2 regions of the Marichromatium sp. AB31 genome follow, and region 1 is predicted to be linked to the other one. Evidence: riboswitches for the same ligand, from Rfam matches in the RefSeq annotation. Region 1 holds a riboswitch; the other holds the start of a gene.
What was found. Region 1 has a riboswitch for cobalamin ahead of btuB (TonB-dependent vitamin B12 receptor). Riboswitches for the same ligand answer to the same signal wherever they lie in the genome.
Positions count from the first base shown of each region.

Region 2: another riboswitch for cobalamin. It lies ahead of EBL84_RS04655 (MotA/TolQ/ExbB proton channel family protein); the one in region 1 lies ahead of btuB (TonB-dependent vitamin B12 receptor).

Region 1 is NZ_RHFI01000037.1:670-10,883, reverse strand. Features, by position in the region: gene cobT (nicotinate-nucleotide--dimethylbenzimidazole phosphoribosyltransferase) at 1-430, opposite strand, end outside; gene btuB (TonB-dependent vitamin B12 receptor) at 582-2,453, opposite strand; cobalamin riboswitch at 2,631-2,857, opposite strand; gene EBL84_RS16130 (KamA family radical SAM protein) at 2,985-4,409, opposite strand; gene EBL84_RS16125 (OPT/YSL family transporter) at 4,704-6,437, shown strand; gene EBL84_RS16120 (methyl-accepting chemotaxis protein) at 6,441-8,354, opposite strand; gene EBL84_RS16115 (calcium/sodium antiporter) at 8,457-9,437, opposite strand; gene EBL84_RS16110 (disulfide bond formation protein B) at 9,592-10,101, shown strand; gene EBL84_RS16105 (thiol:disulfide interchange protein DsbA/DsbL) at 10,186-10,214, shown strand, end outside.
Region 2 is NZ_RHFI01000003.1:195,598-205,811, reverse strand. Features, by position in the region: partial or broken gene EBL84_RS04675 (hypothetical protein) at 1-65, opposite strand, end outside; gene cobD (threonine-phosphate decarboxylase CobD) at 134-1,189, opposite strand; gene EBL84_RS04660 (energy-coupling factor ABC transporter ATP-binding protein) at 1,530-2,183, shown strand; cobalamin riboswitch at 2,530-2,737, shown strand; gene EBL84_RS04655 (MotA/TolQ/ExbB proton channel family protein) at 2,890-3,546, shown strand; gene EBL84_RS04650 (biopolymer transporter ExbD) at 3,536-3,925, shown strand; gene EBL84_RS04645 (biopolymer transporter ExbD) at 3,936-4,337, shown strand; gene EBL84_RS17045 (energy transducer TonB) at 4,793-5,107, shown strand; gene cbiB (adenosylcobinamide-phosphate synthase CbiB) at 5,114-6,070, opposite strand; gene EBL84_RS04630 (NapC/NirT family cytochrome c) at 6,557-7,117, shown strand; gene EBL84_RS04625 (cytochrome c family protein) at 7,120-7,446, shown strand; gene EBL84_RS04620 (GspH/FimT family pseudopilin) at 7,801-8,346, shown strand; gene pilV (type IV pilus modification protein PilV) at 8,339-8,803, shown strand; gene EBL84_RS04610 (PilW family protein) at 8,800-9,756, shown strand; gene EBL84_RS04605 (PilX N-terminal domain-containing pilus assembly protein) at 9,753-10,214, shown strand, end outside.

The sequences.
Region 1 (10,214 bases):
CCGGCTCGCGGGCGATGTTGCCGCTCCCCGGCCCGAGGGGTTCGGAGCGCACGCCCTCGACGACCTCCGAGCCGGTGGCCAGGCCCAGCTCGATGATATCGAGCCTAGCGCCGACCGCCTTGGCCATCACCGCGACCCCCGCCCCACCATTGGCGATGTTGCGGACCATCTGCTTGGTGACATCCTGGGGATAGCGCGACACACCCTCGGCGGCAACCCCGTGGTCGGCGGCGAACAACAGCACCCGCACCGGATCGACCTCCGGGGTGGCGGTGCGTTGCAGGCCGGCCAGACGCACCGCCAGCTCCTCGAGCCGACCGAGCGAGCCCGGTGGCTTGGTGAGCTGGTCCTGACGCGCGAGCGCATGCTGCACGGCGGTCTGATCGATCGGGGGACAGGGCTCGGCGAGCCAGTCGAGGGTCGGGGTCATGGGCGCACCTCATGGATGGGAGCGATGAGCGTCGCGCACTACCGGCGCGACGGGTCGAATGCCGCACGGGGCGGCGGGAAGGGATCGAGGACACGACGGCCTTGCTCGCCGGGCGGCCCCGCCCCGACGCGGGGCGGAGCGACGTCCGGGGTCAGGGCTGGTAGCGCAGGGTCAGGTAGAACGCGCGACCGGGCTGATTGTACAGATAGGCCGTTTCATAGGTCTCGTCGAGGGCGTTGGCGAGCCGTCCCTGGAGGCGCAGCGCCGGGTTGAAGGCGTATTCGAGACGCAGATCGAGCAGCGCATAGGCGTCGAGATCGACCTGGTTGGCGAGGTCGTCGTAGCGCTCGCCGACCAGTTGCAGGGTCGCACCGGCGCGCCAGCGTCCGAGCGTGCGATCGAGATCGAGCTGCAGGCTCTGCTCGGCGCGACGCGGCAGCAGATTGCCGTCGTTGGCGCCATCGGAGCGGTTCTCGGGATCGAGCAGGGTGAGGTTGCCGGCCAGCGTCCAGTCGTCCCAGCGGAGATCGGCCGCGGCCTCGAGGCCGCGGATCCGCGCCGAGTCGACGTTGGCCGGGGCGAAGATGGCCGAGTCATAGGCGATCAGGTCGTCGATCTCGGTCTGGTAGAGGCTCAGCTGCCAGTCGCCGCGCATCCGCCCGGGCAGCGGCAGCGGGCCGTTGGCCATCAGCTCGATGCTCTCGGACTCCTCGGGATCGAGCGCGGTGTTGCCGAAGCCCGGGTAGTAGAGCTCGTTGAAGGTCGGCGCCTTGAAGCCGGTGCCGTAGGAGAGCGCGACCTGGATGTCGTTGGCGAACAGATAACCGAGCGCGGCGCTGCCGGTGGTGTGGCTGCCGAACTGCTGGTTGTCGTCCTGACGCAGGCTGAGCTTGAGATCGAAGGCGCCGAAGCTGCCCTGGTACTGACCGAACACGCCGAGGTTGTCGCGCGCGTCCTCGGCATAGTCGACGGTCCCGCTGACCCGATCGTCGACATAGTCGATCCCGAGGCTCACCAGCTGCCCGGCGGCGATGGTGACATCACTCTGCAGCGAGAGGCTGTCGCGCTCGGTCTGGAAGCGGTCGACGAACTGATCGAAGACCGCCGCGGCGGCATCGTCGTAGAACACCCGGTAATCGTCCCAGCTGCGCCCGGCGGTGAGCGTCAGGGTCCAGGCATCGAGCGGGCGCAGGGAGGCGTTGGCGCCGAAGACCTGCTGCGAGGAGCGGGCCTTGTTGCCGGAGAAGGCCGAGCCGTCGAAGTCGTTGGCACTCTCGGCGCTGAGCAGGTGGAATTCGACCTCGGCGCGCTCGTTGAAGGCATAACCGGCGCGGGCGCTGACGCCGTGACTGCTGTAGCCGTCGCGATCGGGCTGATCGACGCCGCAACCGGCATAGGGGAAGGGGCGACCGGCGCAGGCGTTGATGCCGTCGGTCTGCTCGAAGTTGGCGCCGAGGTTGAACCAGGCGTGCTCGCCGCCGCCGGAGAGCCCGCCGGAGACGCTGGCGGTGCCCAGCTCGCCGACACCGACGCTGAAGCGCGGGGTGAGCGCGCCGCCGCCGCGACGGGTGAAGACCTGGATGACACCGCCGATGGCCTCGGAGCCGTAGAGGCTCGAACGCGGCCCGCGCACCACCTCGATGCGCTCGATCTGATCGACCGGCAGGTCCTGCAGCGAGGTCGTGCCCAGGGTGGCCGAGCCGACACGCACCCCGTCGATCAGCACCAGCACGTGATCGGAATTGGTGCCGCGCAGCATCACCGAGGCCGACTGGCCGGGACCGCCGTTCTGGGCGATGCTCACGCCGGGCAGGGTGCGCAGCAGATCGGGCACCGAGCGGGCCTGACGCCGCTCGATCTCGGCGCGATCGATCACGCTCACCGTGGCCAGGGTCTCGCCCGCCGGCTCGGCGGTACGCGTGGCAGTGACCACCGTCGGCTCCAACACCTGGGAATCGGTCTGGGCCAGGACCTGGGCGCTCAAGGGCGCGGCCAGCGCCGCCAGCATCAAGGGACTCTTCATCACATGCTCCTCACAGGACCCCGCACACCCGCAGGGGTCGACAACAGAGAGGGGCTGGATGCTCGGCGGGCAGGCGTCACCGGCCACGCGCTGGATGCGCGAGGAGCCGCGATCGCCACCCGGTCTACCCACGCAGCCCCGGCTTGACGGACCCGCCCGGCCTCGCTTTGCGGGCACTGCGGATCCTGATTCCGAGGCCGGTCTCCGGGCTCACGAGCGGGCCGGCATGGCCCCGGACGCGACGCCTTCCCGTGATCGACACAGTGGCATCAGGTCGCGCCCTGATTCGTCTACCGTTGCGGGGGCAGCGCCGGACTGACCGATCGCGGACGATCGGCGCACCGGTCTTCCCGTTTCAGCCCCGGGAACTGGGTCCAGGGGCCACCGCGGAATCGAGGGCGCCGATTAAGTCCGATCGGAAGGAGCAAGTCAACGCCCGCCCCCGCCACGGGACAGACTGACTGACCGGGGTCAAGCCGAGAACGATACCGCCGACGCCGCTCGCAGAGAGCGGGCGCCGCGGGGGGAGGGTCAGAGTCCGGAGACCTCGGGCAGCGCAGACTCGGGCGCGCGGACCGACTCGATCCGCGCCGCCTGGGCGCTCGGCCAGCGGGTGAGATACTCGTCGGTGAAGAAGAAGCGATCCTCGCCGAAGGCCGGCACCAGATCGTCGAGCCAGGTCGCCTTGGGGTCGAAGCGGGCGAAGAAGGGGCGGTTGACCCAGTCGGGGTTGCGTCCCTGGAGGAAGCGCAGCACGAACACCCGCTCGCCGGCGACCTCGGTCACGCCCTGGATCTCGATCTTGCCCGGCCCCGCACTCATGCTCGGACCGCGCGCGGTGCGAGCCAGCCCCGAGACCCCCTGGATCGCCTCGCGATAGATCTCCCAGGCACGCACCAGCGGCACCTCGAAGTAGTGCTGGGCGCCGGTATCGCGCTGCACGAACATGTAGTAGGGGATGATGCCGAGGCGCACCTGGGTGCGCCACATCCGCGTCCACACCTCGGGGTCGTCGTTGATGTGGGCGAGCAACGGCCCCTGGCTGCGGATCTCGGCGCCGGTGGCGCGCAGCCGCGCGATCGCCTCGCGGGCGGTCGCGGTCTCGAGCTCGCGCCAGTGGTTGGTGTGGGCCATCAGCGCGACGTGCTTGCCGTTGGCCACCAGCCGCTCGAGCAACGCCATCAGCTGGTCGCTGTCGGCGTCGCCGACGAAACGCTGGGGCCAGAAGGTCAACGCCTTGGTGCCGATGCGGATACTCTGGACGTGATCGAACTCGGGACGCAGCAGCGGCTCGAGATAGGCCTCGAGATGGCGCGCCTTCATCACCATCGGATCACCGCCGGTGATCAACAGATCGGTGACCTGCGGGTGCTGGCGCAGATAGGCGTGCAGCCCGGAGGCCTCGTTCGAGGCGATGCGCAGCGACTTGTCGCCGACGAACTGCGCCCAGCGGAAGCAGAAGCTGCAATAGGCGTGACAGGTCTGCCCCTGACTGGGGAAGAACAGCACGGTCTCGCGATACTTGTGCTGCAGCCCTTCGAGCGGGCGCTCGCCGTCGAGCTTGGGCAGGTTGCTCTCGAGCTGCCCGGCGGGATGCGGGTTGAGCTCGGCGCGGATCTCGCGCACCGCGGCCTCGAGCGCGGCGGGCGCGGCCTCGGCGCGCAGCAGATCGGCAATGCGGCTGAAATGACGCTCGCTGAGCATCCCCTGCTGCGGGAACACCAGCTGGAAGATCGGATCATCGGGGACATTGTCCCAGTCAATCAGTTCATCGATCACATAGTCGTTGACGCGAAACGGCAGCACGGTCGAGACCACCTTCATCGCGAAACGGCGATCCTCGGAGAGTCCACGCAGCGCATCGATGCGGTCGAGATCACGCTGGGTGTGGACACGGAACGGGCGGGCGGACTCGACCGCCACCGCCCGCTTGGGCTGGGCATTGTTGTAGGACATGACAAAGCTCCTCTGTGGATAGTCAGAAGAGGACGCTGAACCGAATGGGCACGGCTATCCAAAGGGGTTGGCGAAAGAAGTGACGGTATTCGTCGTACGCGCTTCGCCGGCGCCGGGCGCGTGAGCGCGCCACCAGAGGATCCGAGCAGCCGCCCGGACTGGCAAAACCATTGCAAAGGATTTCACCATCCTAACACAGGAACCCTGCCCGATCCGGCGCGAGGGACACGGATCGCATGACAGGGGCACAGTCACCCGCACCCGGACGATGGGTGCGCAATCATCGGGAGCGACATGGACAGGCATCGACAGCTGAGCGCCCGGGCGCTCCTCGGCGGCGCGCTACTCGGCGCCCTGCTCACCCCGTGCAACGTCTACGCCGGACTGAAGATCGGCTGGTCGTTCAACATCTCGATCGTGGCGCTGCTGATCGCCAGCGGACTCTGGGCACTGCTTGCGCGACTGCGCCTGAGCGCGCCGCTGGCCATCGGCGAGGGCAACATCACCCAGACCACCGCGTCCTCCGCGGCCAACATCATCTCCGGCGGGCTGGTCGCGCCGATCCCGGCCCTGGCGATGCTCTCCGGCGGCAACCTGCCCGCCGTCGAGCTGATCGCCTGGGTGTTCGCGGTGAGCTTCCTCGGCATCTGGGTCGCCTGGTATCTGCGCGCCGGGCTGATCGTGCGTACCCCGCTGCCCTTCCCCACCGGTCGCGCCACCGCCGAGGCATTGCAGGAGATGTTCCGCCAGGGTCGCGAGGCACGGCTGAGACTGCGCGTCCTGCTCGGCGCCGGCGCCCTGGCCGCCGCGCTCAAGTGGCTCGACAGCGGTCGCTGGGCGCTGCCGCGTCCGGGACTCGGCGTCGAGCTGCCCGCCGCCGGCGCACTCGCCGGCGCCCCGGCGATCAGCGCCAAGAACCTCACCCTCAGCCTCGACCCCTCGCTGATGCTCGCCGGCTTCGGCGCCATCATCGGGGTCCGCGCCGGGCTCTCGCTGTTGCTCGGCGCGCTCATCGCCTGGGCGCTGCTCGGCCCGCTGGGGTTGTACCAGGGGTTCATCCTGCCGGGCGCGACCGACCCGGCTGCGAGCTGGTTCGGGACCATGATCGAATGGCTGCTGTGGCCCGGGGTGGCTCTATTGGTGGCCGCGACCCTGACCCGGCTGGTGCTGCAACTGCGCGCCGCCCATGCCGCGGGCACCGGCACCGGGCGAAACGACGACGGGGCCACACTGCACCGCGCACTCGGACTGGCGCTCGCCAGCGCCCTGGTGGTGCTCGCCCAGACGCTGATCTTCGGCATCCACTGGCTGCTCGCGCTGCTGGCGGTGCCGATCGCCTTCGTGCTGGCGATGGTGGCGGCGCGCGTGGTCGGCGAGACCGGCATCCCGCCGATCGGCGCCATCGGCAAGGTCTCGCAGCTCGGCAGCGGCATCACCGCGCCGGGCGACCAGACGGCCAACCTGATCGGCGCCAACGTCGCCGGCGGCGCGGCCGGTCAGAGCGCCGATCTGCTCAACGACTTCAAGGCCGGACACGCGATCGGCGCCACCCCGGGCTACCAGGTGATCGCACAGTGTCTGGGGGTGGCCGTGGGCAGTGTGGTCGGCAGCCTGGTCTATCTGCGCCTGATCCCGGACCCGGCGACCATGCTGATCACCGAGCAGTGGCCGGCCCCGGCGGTAGCAACCTGGAAGGTGGTGGCCGAGACCCTCGACCAGGGACTCGCCGCGCTGCCGCCGAGCGCGCTCGCCGCACTCCTCCTCGCCGCCGGCTGCGGGGTCGTGCTGACCCTGCTCGAACACCGCCACGGACCGCGCCGGGTACCGAGCGCGCCAGCGCTGGGGCTGGCGATGGTGATCCCGGCATCGCTCTCGCTCACCCTCTGTCTCGGCAGTCTGGTCGGGCACGCCCTCGCCCGCTACCGCCCACGACTGGCCGAGCGCTTCCTGCTCGCCGCGGCCGCCGGGCTGATCGCCGGCGAGAGCCTCAGCGGCGTCACCCGCGCCCTGCTCGGCGTCCTCGGCTGAGGCTCAGACCTTGAACCGCCGGGTGCGCTCCTGCTGCTCGGCGGCGAGCGCGGCGAGCGCCTCGGCGGCCTCGGCGATGCGTCGCGAGACGGCGGCGATCTCCTCCTCCTCGTGGCTGATGCCGGAGAGGTTGCGGTCGATCTCCTCGGCCACCGCGCGCTGCTGCTCGGCGGCGCTGGCGATCTGGCCGTTCATGTCGTTGACGGTGGCCACCTCGGCGGTGATCGCCTCGAGCGATGCACCGGCGCGTCCGGCCTGGGCAACGCTCTCACCGGCCTTGGTGCGACCGTCGGCCATCACCGTGACCGCCTCACGGGCGCCGCCCTGCAGTATCTCGATCATGCCCTGGATCTCGTGGGTGGCCGACTGGGTGCGCCCGGCAAGGCTGCGCACCTCGTCGGCGACCACCGCGAAGCCGCGCCCCTGCTCGCCCGCGCGCGCCGCCTCGATCGCGGCATTGAGCGCGAGCAGGTTGGTCTGCTCGGCGATGCCGCCGATCACCTCGAGGATCCGGCCGATCGACTCGGCATCGTCCGAGAGCCGCGCGATCACCGTCGCGGCGTTCTCCACCGCCGCGGCCAGGGACTCGATGGCGTCGATCGTCTCGCGCACCACCGCCGCGCCACCGCCGGCCTCGCGCTCCATGTCACGGGTCGCCTCGGCCGCGCGCGTGGCGTTGCGCGCGACCTCGGCGACGGTGGCGGTCATCTCGGTCATGGCGGTGGCGACCTGATCGGTGCCCGACTGCTGACGCTCGAGCTGAGCGCGGATCTGCTCGCTGGTCGCCGACAGCCCACCGGCCGCCTCGCTCAACCGATCGCCACCCCCGACCAGCTCCCTGACCAGGTTGTGGATACGGTCGACGAAGGCGTTGAAGGCCACCGCCAGCTCGGTCAGCTCGTTGCGACCGCGTGCCTCGAGGTGCTGGGTGAGATCGCCGTCGCCGTGAGCGATGTCGTTCATGCGCGTGGCGGCGGCGCGAATCGGCCGGGCGATGGCGCGACTCAGCAACCCGGTCAGCACGGCGCCGACACAGAGCGCCAGCAGACTGAAGAGCAAGGCGTCGCGGATGGCGCGATTGAAGGCGCCGACGTCGTCGCTGCGATCGAGCAGCAGCTCGACCACCCCCACGGGCTCGCCGGCATAGTCGGTGATCGCTTGCGCCAGCAGCGCCATCGGCGTGTCGCGATAGAGGATCTGGCGCTGGATGCGCTCACCCGCGATGACCTGGCGCATCTCCTCGGCGGTCAGCCGGGTGCCGTCCTCGATGGTCCCGGCGAAGGGTTCGAAGTCCTGGCCGCGCCGCAGCGTGAGCTGGGCACGGGCACCGAAGCGCTCGGTGAAGTCGACGAAGAAGGGCTCGCCGAAGGAGAGTCCGAACTCGACCGAACCGCGATGGCGCCCGTCGGGCGCGAACATCGGCACGATGCCACGGATCCCCAGCCCGGCGCGCCCCTCCTCCAGGCCGCTGACCGGCGCGCGGGTGCGGTTGGCGGCGAGCACGGTGTGGCGAAACCCCGACAGGTCGTCGCCGAACTTCTCGGGCATGTGCAGCCGCAGGAAGGAAGTGGCCGGCGGGGTATGGAACTGGAACTGCACCAGACCGTATTGCCGGTGCATCCGCTCGAACAGCGGCAGGGTGAGTTCGCGCAGCCGCGCGCGATCGCCGGCGGCGAAGGCGGCGCGGACATCCGGGACGTTGGAGAGCGCCGCGGCGAGCGAGACGGCGCGTGTCGCCTCCTCATCGAGCGCCGAGCGCAGGGTGAGGAAGAGGTCCTGGAGCCGGCGCTGCTCGGCGCGCTCGGAGAGCGCGCCGAGGTTGTGGAAGACGCTGGGCAGGATCAGCGCCACCGTGACCAGGATCGCCGCCATGCCGCCAACGGCCAGCTGCACACTGATGCGGACTCTGCTCAGCACATCGCCCTCCTCGCGGTTTCGTCGGTACCACAGGATTATGCTGGCGCAACATACACGAAAAGCGCACGCCAGCGATCAAAACGACGCTAACCAAGGGGTATTTCAGGCTGACCCGGCACCGCTCACCGTGACGAACAGATAGCCTATATAGGCGAGATAGCTGCCGATCAGCACCACCCCCTCGACCCGGTTGATCCGTCCCTGACGGCGCCAGCCATAGCCGAACACGAACAGCGACAGGGTCAGCAGCACCATCACCGGGATATCGCGCGAGAGCACCTCGGGGGCGATTGCGATCGGCTGGATGGCCCCGGCGATACCGACCACGGCAAGGGTGTTGAACAGGTTCGAGCCGATCACGTTGCCCAGCGCGAGATCGTGTTCACCCTTGCGCACCGCGGCGATCGAGGAGGCCAGCTCGGGCAGCGAGGTGCCGATGGCGACGATGGTCAGCCCGATCACCAGGTCGCTGACGCCGAAGCCGTAGGCGATCTCGACCGCCCCCCACACCAGCAGCCGCGAGCTGGCCAGCAGGACCACCAGCCCCAGCGCGAGCAGCCACAGGGCACGACCGAGCGGCAGCGGATGACGCTCGAGCTCCTGCTCCATCTCGCCGCCGAGCGCATCGCCACGCCCGCGCATCCCCTGGACGATGGTCCAGCCCATCACCAGCGCGAAGACCGCGAGCAGCCCCCAGGCATCGAGCCGCGACAGCTCACCGTCCCACAGCTGATAGACCGCCAGCGCGGTGATCAGCGCGAGCAGCGGCAGCTCGCGCCGCAGCAACCGCGAGTGCACCGCGATCGGACTGAGCAGTGCGGTGATACCGAGGATCAGCGCGATATTGGTGATGTTCGAGCCATAGGCGTTGCCGAGCGCGAGCCCGGGATTGCCCTGGGCGGCGGCAAAGCCCGAGACCACCATCTCCGGGGCCGAGGTGCCGAATCCGACCACCACCATGCCGATCAACAAGGCCGGCATTCCCAGATGGCCCGCGGTCGCCGCGGCCCCCTCGACGAACCGATCCGCGCTCCAGACCAGGAGTGCCAGACCGGCAATGACAGCGACAAAAGCCAAACTCATCAGTCTCTCTCAGACCTCGCAATCGTCTTCCGGTGATGCGCGAACGCGCCTGCACCGGGTTTTCGGTATGATTTCGGCGCCCGGTCACGACAACTGATCCGCCCGCGCGACCGGCCAAGCGCATCATTTTCTCACACGCCGAGGAGTCATCGCGATGTTTCGCCCCACGCCCCGCTCGATCTGGTACATCCTGGCGATCGGGGGGCTCGGCGTGGCCGCATTCAGCGTGGCGCTCACCGAGTGGCTGCTGCTCGACCCCTGCCATCTGTGCATCTTCCAGCGCCTGCTGTTCGGCCTCGCCGGGCTGTTCGCCCTCGCCGCGGCACTGGGCGCACGGGTGCTCGGTTATCTGACGGTGGCGAGCGCGCTCGGCGGGCTCTGGAGTTCGCTCTACCAGAGCTGGCTGCAACTGCAGCCGCCCGGCGCGGTCAATTGCATCGGCGGCGAACTCGGCCCCGTCGAGCGACTGGTCGAGTGGCTGGGTCAGCAGGCCCCCGAGCTGTTCCTCGCCACCGGTTTCTGTGAGGACCCGGGGCTGCAGATCCTCGGGCTGTCGCTGGCCAACTGGGGGGCGATCGCCTTCGCCCTCGGAGCCATCGCCGCCGTCTGGGCGCTCGTTGCGAGCGCCCAGCGCCCCTCGGCCCGTGCCGACCGGGGCGACTGATCGCGCCGGGAGCTTCCCGGACATCCCGACACCCAGAAGGCGGACGCATCGGACGTCCGTCCACCACCCTGGAGATCCTGATCGATGCCGCTGAGCCGCAGACACTTCAACCT
Region 2 (10,214 bases), on a different contig from region 1:
TCGGGCAACGCGATCCGCTCGCCATCGAGCGCACTCGGTCCGGCGGGTACATCGCTCGACGTCATCCATACCGAGCGCACCGGCCCGTCCCTCGCCACCACGGCGGCAGCGGGCACGCTCAGCCACAACGGCCTCACCCGAAGGCACCCTCGGACACCGCCAGTCCGGCCAGCGCACGCTCCAGGCGGCGCCACTGGGCCGCGTCCCCGGGCAGACCGAAGCGCAGACTCGACGGCTGCTCGAACAAGCGCACCAGGATGCCCTGGCGGGCGAGCGCCTCGTGCAGACGTACCGCTGCCGGGGTCCGCACCCACTGGAAGAGCGCGCTGCCACCGCTCGGCGTCAGCCCGTGACGATCGAGCAACGCCGCCAGGCGCGCCGAGTCGCGCGCCAGCGCCAACCGCGCCGAGCCCTGCCAGGCGGTATCGAGCAGCGCCAGGCGCGCCAGCTCGCGCGCCGGTCCCGACAGCGTCCAGGGACCGAGCCAGGCGTCGAGGCGCTGGCGCAACTGCGCCTCGGTCCAGGCGAAACCCACCCGCGCCCCGGCCAGACCGAAGAACTTGCCGAGCGAGCGCAGTACCACCAGACCCGGTCGGCCGACCGCATCGAGCAGACTGTGCTCGGGGGAGGCATCCATGAAGGCCTCGTCGACCACCAGCCAGCCGCCGCGTGCGGCCAGCGCCGCATGCCAACTCAGCAGGGTCTCGCGCGACCAGCGCCGCCCGGTGGGGTTGTTGGGGTTGATCACCACCAGCACGTCGAGCGGCTCGGCGGCGTCGGCCTCGATCCGGCCACGCGGATCGCCATCGGGCAGGCGCACCAACTGGTGACCGGCCCGCCGCCAGCCATGGGCGTGCTCCTGGTAGCCGACCTCGGGCACCCCGACCCGACAGGGCGCGCGCAGCTGCGGCAGGCCCTGGATCGCCGCCTGCGAGCCGGCGAGCGCGAGCGCGCCGGGAGCGCCGTAATAGCTCGCCGCCGCCTGCTCCAGCCCATCGCCGGTCTCGGGCAAGCGCGCCCAGAGCGCACGCGGCAGCGGCGGCACCGGCCAGGCATTGGGGTTGATACCGGTCGAGAGATCGAGCCAGTCGGTCAGCGGGATGTCGTAGCGCGCGGCGGCCTGACGCAGCCGCCCGCCGTGTTCGGGACGGGGCAGATCGGAATGGATCGGGACGATGGTGGCTGTCATGCTGAGGCGCGCGGATCGAGGTGGCGATGGCTGGCTGGAAAACAATCGGTCAATCTGCCAGTTGCCCGGGGTTCGTGCAAGCTGGTGGCTGGTGGCGAGCCGCCAGCCGCCAGCCGCCAGCCTCCAGCCTCCAGTGGGAAAGCCTGGCGCCGCTGGCTGGCGACTGGCAGCTGATTGCAGGCCTCCAGCTTCCAGCCCTCAGCCTCCAGTGGGAAAGCTTGGCGCCGCTGGCTGGCGGCTGGCGGCTGGAAGCTGGCGGCTGGCGGCTGGCGGCTGGAAGCTGGAAGCTGGCGACCGGAAGCTGATAGCGTTCCCCATCTTCCGTATTCGAGCATCCCGGATGGATCCACTCTTCAGACTCACCGACATCCACTTCGCCTATCCTGGCCGACCGCCGGTACTCAGCGGGGTCGAGCTGACGATCCGGTCCGGTGAACGGATCGCCGTCCATGGTGCCAACGGCTCGGGCAAGAGCACCCTGTTGCAGTTGATGGTCGGGCTGTTGCGCCCCGCCGCCGGCACCCTGGTCGCCTTCGGCGCACCCCGCCGCGTCGAGCACGACTTCCATGCGGTACGTCGGCGCGCCGGGCTGGTGTTCCAGGACGCCGACGACCAGCTGTTCTGTCCCACGGTGGTCGAGGACATCGCCTTCGGTCCACGCAACCTCGGTCAGTCGCCGGCGCAGGCCCGAGCGACGGTCGAGCGCACCCTCGCCCGACTGGGGCTCGAACACCTGCGCGACCGCGTCACCCACCGTCTCTCCGGTGGTGAGCGTCGTCTGGTCGCCCTCGCCGCGGTGCTCGCCATGGAGCCAGAGGTGCTGCTGCTCGACGAGCCGACCAACGCGCTCGACGACCCCACCCGTGCCCGTCTCCTGCAGATCCTCGCCGACCTCGATCAGACCCTGGTGCTGGTCAGCCACGACACCCCACTGCGCCAGACCCTCGCCACCCGCCACTACCGACTCGACCAGGGACGGCTGGAGGCAGGCTGATAGCTGATAGCCACCAGCCGTCAGCTGCCAGCCACCAGCCGCTAGCCACCGGCGCCAAGCTTCCCCGCCGGAGGCTGGCGGTTCGCAATCAGCCGACAGTGGAGGGTAGCGGTGTCATGAACCGATGGCCGACTGCCTTTCCCTTCCCTTGCGGTTCGAACCAGCGGCCAGCTGACAGCCTCCGGTCGGGAGGGCCAGCGCGCATGGCCGACGATTGACAGGCAACACGGTCTCTTTGCCCCGGTGGCTCACAATCCACCGACGGCTGACAGCTGACAGCTGGCGGCTGGTCGCTGGCAGCTGGCGACTGGCGGCTAACCGCTTGACTCGCCCTCGACCGGCGGTATGATGCTCGGCCAGCGATGGTTCCCCGCGAGGGGATCAAAAGGGAACACGGTGCGGCCCGTTCGGGCCAAGGCCGTGGCTGCCCCCGCAACTGTCAGCGGCGAGTCCGCGCCCCCTCATGACGCCACTGGTCCGCGCCGGACCGGGAAGGCCGGGCGCCCGACCCCGACCCGCGAGCCAGGAGACCTGCCATCGAGACACCGATCGCCTGACCGTCGGACGGGGTGTGCCGAGGGTGGGACCCACTGGCGCCCTGCCCGGCCCCGGCGTCCGCTCACCGGGCCGGTCGTGCCAACCGTCCAGTCCCTCCCCCGAGATCCACCGCCCCGCCCAGCAACACCGCCTGGAGGCGCCCGTCGACATGGATCTCGCCAAGCTCTCTGCCGCCACACAGGCCGCGCTCGAATTCGTCCGTGCCGGCGGCCCGGTGATGCTGGTGTTGTGCGCGCTCTCGCTGCTCGCGCTCACCCTGGTGCTGTTCAAGCTGCTGCAGTTCGCGCGGTTGCGGGTCGGCGCGCGCGCCTTCATCGCGCCGACGCTCGCCGCCTGCGCCGCCGGACGGCTCGACGAGGCGCGCGGCGCGCTCGCCCCCGCCCCTCAACCGATCGCCGCGGTGCTGGCGGTGGCCATCGACGGACTGGCGGACGGCGGGCGCACCCCGCAGCAGCTGCGCGAGGAGGTGCTGCGCGAGGCGGCGGCCCAGCAGCAGCGGCTCAACGCCCATCTGCGCGGACTCGACGCCATCGTCACCCTGGCGCCGCTGCTCGGACTGCTGGGCACCGTACTCGGCATGATCGAGGCCTTCCGCACCCTCGAGCAGGCCGGCGGACAGGCCAACCCGGCGCTGCTCGCCGGGGGCATCTGGGAGGCGCTGCTGACCACCGCCGCGGGCCTGGCGATCGCCATCCCCGCCGCCGCGGCGCTGCACTGGCTGGAGGCGATCATCGAGCGCGCGCGTCACGACACCGAGGACGCCCTGACCCGGCTGTTCACCATGCCGGTGGCCGATGCACATTGAGCCGCTGCGCCGCCGCGGTCGCGGCATCGGACTCGCGCCGCTGGTCGACGTGGTCTTCCTGCTGCTGCTCTTCTTCCTGCTCGCCGCCCGACTCGACCCACTGCAACAATTGCCGATCGAGACCCGTGACGGCGGCACCGCCGACAGCGTCGCGACCACGCTGCGACTCGATGTCGCCGCCGACGGCGGGCTGCGGCTCGACGGCGTGCCCTGCCCGCACGATGCACTGGTGACACGGCTGCGCGCGCGGCTCGCCGCGGAACCGGGCAGCACGCTGGTGATCGTCCCCGAGCGCGAGACACCGCTCCAGACCCTGGTCCAGATGACCGACCTGGCGCGCCTGGCTGGCGCACAACAGCTCGCCCTGATCGAGCCCTGAGGGCACACGGATGCAGATCCCCGGACCACCCCGCAGACGCCAGCGCGACCCGATGAGCGGGCTGGTCGACGTCGTGCTCCTGCTGCTGGTGTTCTTTCTCCTGGTCGGCACCCTCGAGCCACCCTCGCCGCTACCGGTCACGCCCCCCGAGGCCGCGCCGGGCGAGCGCCTGCCCGATGGCCGCCTGCGGCTCGTACTCGCCGCCGACGGCCGGCTCGCCCTCGCCGGCGTGCCGATCACCCGTGCGGAGCTGGACGCGGAGATCGCCGCACGCGTGGCGGACGAGCCGGGGCGCGCGATCGCCGTCGAGGCCGACGCCGACACCCCGAGCGGAACCCTGCTCGATCTACTCGCGATATTGCGCGCGCAGGGGGTCGACGCGCTCTCGCTGATCACCCGGGAGTCGCCATGAGCCGGACGACGACCCGCCTGCTGTGGGGCGTGGCGCTGATCCTGGCGCTGGGCGCGCACCTGGCCCTCGCCTGGCTGCTGCCGCCGCTGCGCGAACCGACGCTCGGGACGGGCGAGATCCGACTCTCGCTCCAGGGTAGAGGAACGCCCGACGCACCCGCCGACATCGCCGACGCGGCACCAGCGAGCGCCGAACCGACGCCCACCCAACCAGCGCCAGCGCCAGCGCCAGCGCCAGCGCCAGCGCCAGCGCCAGCGCCAGAGCCAGCGCCAGAGCCAGAGCCAGAGCCAGAGCCAGAGCCAGAGCCAGAGCCAGAGCCAGAGCCAGAGCCAGAGCCGAGTATCGCGGCGCCACGCGCGAGCGCCAAGCCCCCCCCTCCACCACCGCCGCCGACTCGAAGTGAGGCGGCGACGCCCGTCGCGCCCGCACGCCAGAGCTCGACGACGCATGCGGACGTGACCCCGAGCAGACGCGCCGAGCAGACCGGCACCGACCGTCCGGCTCGCCCCCTCGCCGGCAACCCACCGCCGCGCTACCCGCGACTGGCGCGTCGCCAGGGGGTCGAGGGTCGGGTGCTGATCCGGGTCGCGGTCGGCGCCGACGGGCGGGTCGGCGCCACCACCCTGATCGAGAGCAGCGGCCATCGCCTGCTCGACGACGCCGCACTGCGCGCGGTCGAGCGCTGGCGCTTCGCACCGGCCTGGCAGGCCGGACGCGCGGTCGCGGCACAGCTCACGGTGCCGGTGATCTTCCGTCTGGAGTCGGGCTGAGCGGCCTCAGCCCAGCGCCGCAAACCCCAACCCAAAGGCGAGCGCCACCACCGAGCTCCACCCCAGCAGCCGCAGCGCACGCTGCAGATCGACGGCGCCGAGCGCCGCCGGCCACGTCGGATCGCCGAGGAAGCGATCGGTGACCAGTCGCCCGCCGGACCACACCGGTCCGATCAACCGCACCCGCAGCGCCCCGGCACAGGCCGCCTCGCTCCAACCCGAGTTCGGGCTCGGCAGCAGCGCGTGATAGCGCCAGGCCGCGCGCAGCGCCAACCCGGGGTGCTCGCGCAGCAGCACCGCGGCAAGCGCGACCACCAGCGGCGAGAGCCGGGCCGGGAGCCAGTGCACCAGATCGTCCGAGCGCGCACCGGCCCAGCCGAAGCGGCGATAACGCTCGTTGCAATAGCCGACCATGGAGTCGAGGCTGGAGACGGCCTTGACCACCACCAGCCCCGGCACCCCGAACAGACAGAGCGCCCACAGCGGGGTGAGCACGCCGTCGGTGAGGTTCTCCGACAGGCTCTCGATGGTCGCGCGCGTCACCCCGTCGGTGCCGAGCGGCTCGACATCCCGCCCCACCAGCATCGCCAGTTGCGCGCGCGCGCCGGGCAGGTCGCCGGCGACGAGCGGCGCCAGCACCCGCCGACCGTGTTCGAGCAGGTCACGGGTGCAGAGCAGGCTGTAGGCGATGAACAGATCCCAGCCGAGCGCAAGCGGCGGGTGCAGCGCCGCCAGCCCGAGGCGCACGCCCCACCAGGCGGCGAGCGCGCCACCGACCACCAGCAGCCAGTGCAGGACGCCGCCCAGATAGCCGTCGAGCCCGCGCGCGAACAACGCCTGCTCCGAGCGCGCGATCCAGCCACCGAGCAGGCGCACCGGATGGAGCCGATAGACCGGGTCGCCGAGCAGCGCATCGAGCAGCACGGCGCCGAGGATCAGCGACAGCTCGATGTTCAGCGACATGGCAGCATGCCCTTGGTCTGGATGGATCTCGGCAAGTGGCGGAGAGAACGGTGGCTCATCGGTGGAGAGAGGGTCTGAGGTCGCGGCGCGGCAGGGTAAGCCAACGAGTCGACCCCGGGCAACGTCTGGCGATCCGGGTAAAAACACCCGAGCGATGATCCCAAGCAATCAAGTCGGTAATTTTCGGCGAACCTCGGCGATCGCCCCCGATCCAATTGATATAGTCCAGGCGATCGCTCGAGCCACCGCACTCGACCCGGCCACGCCAACGAGCAGACGCCCTCGTTGCAGCGGAGGCATGAAGGTCACGCGGACGAGCCGGTCAGCCGTCGCAGGTTTCACCGACCGCCGCGCACTGCAAGACTCCACCGCCCCTGGGCGACGCCTTGAAGCTCGACGGAAACGAGACCTGCACCCTGTTTTCGTCGGCTGCCGCGGGCGCAGCCGTTCTCCCGCCGACCACGGCGAGGGCTTGTGGAGGAAACGATGAAGAAACGCACATGGCTGCTGCTCGGGAGCGGGGGCGTGCTGCTCCTGGCGGGGCTGGCGAGCGGGAGCTGGATGGTCACCGAGACCGCCCTCCAGGCGACGTCCGACCGTGAATTCTGCAGCAGCTGTCACACCATGGATGCCTTCGTCGCCTCCTATGATCAGGACGTCCACGGCGGCCAGAACCCCCAGGGACTGCGGGCCGACTGCGCCGACTGCCACCTGCCCCACGACAGCCCCGCCAATTATTTCGTGCAGAAGGGACTGTTCGGTCTCAAGGCCGGCTGGGGACAGGTGGTCTCGCTCGTCTTCGAGCCCGACTGGCTCACCAGCCTCGAGCAACGCAACGACTTCCTCTACGACTCGGCCTGCCTGAACTGTCACGCCGCACTCGAACACGCCCCCGAGCAGAGCCCGGCCGCGGCCTTCGGACACCGCACCTATTTCGCGCCGGACAACGCCCTGAGCTGCGCCGACTGCCACCCCCACGTCGGCCACAAGGATCTGCGCGCACACCTCGCCGGCGACGCCCTTCCCACCACCACGAACGAGGAGTGAAGATGTCCGTCCGTGCCATCCCGCTACTGATCGGCGCCACGCTGTTGAGCGCCACCGCCCTGGCCGACCCGAGCGGCGACGCCGCACGCGGCGCCCAGGTCTACGAGGCCAAGATGTGCAACCTCTGCCACACCCTGGGCGGCGAGTCCGGCCCCATGGCCGCACTCGGCGGCACGCTCGACCAGGTCGGCGCCGAGCGCAGCGCGCAGTGGCTGCGCGACTACCTGCTCGATCCCACCGCCACCCTGCCCGGCGCGCAGATGCCCAAGACCGAGCTGACGCCGCAGGAACTGGCCGACCTGGTCGCCTATATGCACTCGCTGCGCTGAGCCGCCCGCGGACATCGGCGCGCGCGCCGATGTCCGAAACCTTATCCATCCTGCAGACGCGCCTCGTCTCATCCGTCATGCTTCCATGCTTGACGATCGAGCGCGCGACCCACGACACAAAGACACCGGGGCTACCCGGTGCGACCGCCTCGAATGGCGCGGATCAACCCCGCGGACGCACAATTCACCACCGATATCAACGCCGTGTACAATGAAAGCCCAGATACCGGGACACCTAGACGCCCCGGTTGCGCAAGGAGCAGCAAGGAACCCGATGCCCAGTCGTCAGCAGTCCCTCCCGTTCCCCGCCACCGGCCGGCCTCAGCAACCGACGTGGCCGCACCCAGAACATCGATGACAGCGGCCCGTCGTCTTCGTGGCGTGACCCTGATCGAGCTGATGGTGACCCTGGCCATCGCCGTCATCCTGCTCTCGCTGGCCGTCCCCGGTTTCCAGCACCTGCTGCAGGACTCGCGACTCACCGGCCTCACCAACAGCCTCAGCGCCAGCCTCCAGCAGGCCCGGGTCGAGTCGCTGAGCCGGGGCCAGACCGTCGCCGTCTGCGCGACCGGCGACGCCGATGCCGATCAGCCAACCTGCACCATCACCACCGACTGGGCTGACGGCTGGCTGGTGTTCGTGCGCGACGATGCCGACGCCACCGGCGTCAAGACCGACATCGACGGTGACGGGCGGGCCGACGACCGTCTGCTCAAGGTGGTGCGCCCGTTCGGGGCCGCCACCCTCACCGCCAGCGGCGGCGACCCGATCGTCTTCACCCCACCGTTGGGCGAGGCCGCCGAGACCCGCTTCACCATCCGGGTCACCGACGGCGAGCAGCGCTGTCTGCGGGTCAAGCGCACCGGCCAGGTACGACTCGACGAGGGCTGTGATGGCTAGATACCCACGCACCGGTCGCCGCCAGCGCGGCCTGACCCTGATCGAGGTGCTGGTGACCATGGTCGTGCTCGCCGTCGGGCTGCTCGGCTTCGGCGCGCTGCAGGCGCTGACCATGAAGAGCAACCTCGGCGCGCTGCAGCGCAGCTATGCCACCCTGCACGCCCACGACATCATCGAGTCGATGCGCGCCAATCGCGCCGAGCGCGCGAGCTATGCCACCGGATTCACCGACAGCGTCTCCGGCACCTCGGTCAGCGCCCAGGACCTGCAGCGCTGGAAACAGGCCCTCGCCGCCGACCTGCCGAGCGGCGAGGGCCGGATCACCCTCGACGGCGACAAGGTCGCGATCACGCTGCGCTGGCGCGAGACGCGACTGCCGACCAGCGCCGAGGCCGACCCGACGCTGGAGTGGGTCAGCTTCGCCACCGAGACCCTGCTGCCGGAGCCCACACCATGATCCGTCAACGCGGCTTCAGTCTGATCGAGCTGATGATCGCCTCCACCATCAGCCTGATGATGATCGCCGCGCTCGGCGCGGTGATGGTCAGTACCCGCACCACCCAGCGCACCACCCAGACCCTGGCGATGCTCCAGGAGGACGCGCGCTACGCCTTCCTCGCGCTGACCCGCGACGTGCGCATGGCCGGCTACACCGGTGGCTACCAGCTCGACAGCGCCCCCGCGAGCTGGCCGCCCGAGACCACCGACATCGCCAACCCACTGCACGGACTCGACGACGAGCACGACACCATCACCATGAGCGGGCGTACGGGCGGAGACGTGCTTCATCTGGTGCGCGCCGATACCGATCATGCATTCGTGCTCGACACGGCCTGCCAGGGCGGCGCCGGCGCGGCGCGTTTCACCCTGGCGTGTCAGCCCACCCACTCCCCCCTGGCCGGTCAGACCTGGATCGCCACCAGCCCCTACTTCACCGAGACCTTCGCGGTGACCTCCACCGACCCGAGCGCCGGTTGCGCGACGGGCGCTACGACCACCCTGGCCCTGGTGTCGGACTCGACCACCGCCTGCGGCTTCGGCAGCGATACCGCCACCCCCAGGCTCTATCCGCTGATCGCCCACAGCTATTTCGTCGGCACCAACGACGAAGGCGAGCCCGCGCTGATGGTGCGCCAGGACGGCACGGACACCGAACTCGTCGAGGGCGTCTCCGACCTGCAGATCCTCTACGGGATCGATGATGACGCGGACAAGAGTGTCGATCGCTACGTCCGCGCCGATCAGGTCAGCAGCGCCACCACGGCGAGCGCGCGCGCCGAGGACTGGAGACGGGTCCTCGCCATCCGCCTCACCCTCACCCTGACCCCGACCAACGACCTCGACGGGACGCTCGACGATCGCATCGTCAGCGGCACCATCGCGGTGAGAAACCGCCTGATCCAGCCATGAGCCCAAATCCTCTCCAACACCGACAACGCGGCGCGGTACTGATCATCGCCCTGATCTTCCTCACCGTGCTCGCCCTGATCGGCACCACCAGCGCCGTACAAAACACCCAGCAGGAGCGGATGAGCACCAGCATCCGCAACCACGACCTCGCCTTCCAGGCCGCCGAGGCGGCGCTGCGCGCAGCCGATCAGGCATTGATGGCCGACACCATCAGTGACCGAGACCAGTTCGAGCAGGACCACACCATCGCCTACGATGCCGACAACACGCCCGCCTACCGGCGCGATCGCTTCAACTGGGGCCAGACCCAGGTGGTCAGCGTGAGCACCGCGCTCGACGGTCTCGCCGAACAGCCCCGTTACGTCATCGAGCGACTCTCCGAGGCCCCGTGCGAACCGGGAGGCACCAGACAGTGCGCCTACTACCGGGTCAGCGCGCGCGGGGTCGGTGCCGACCCC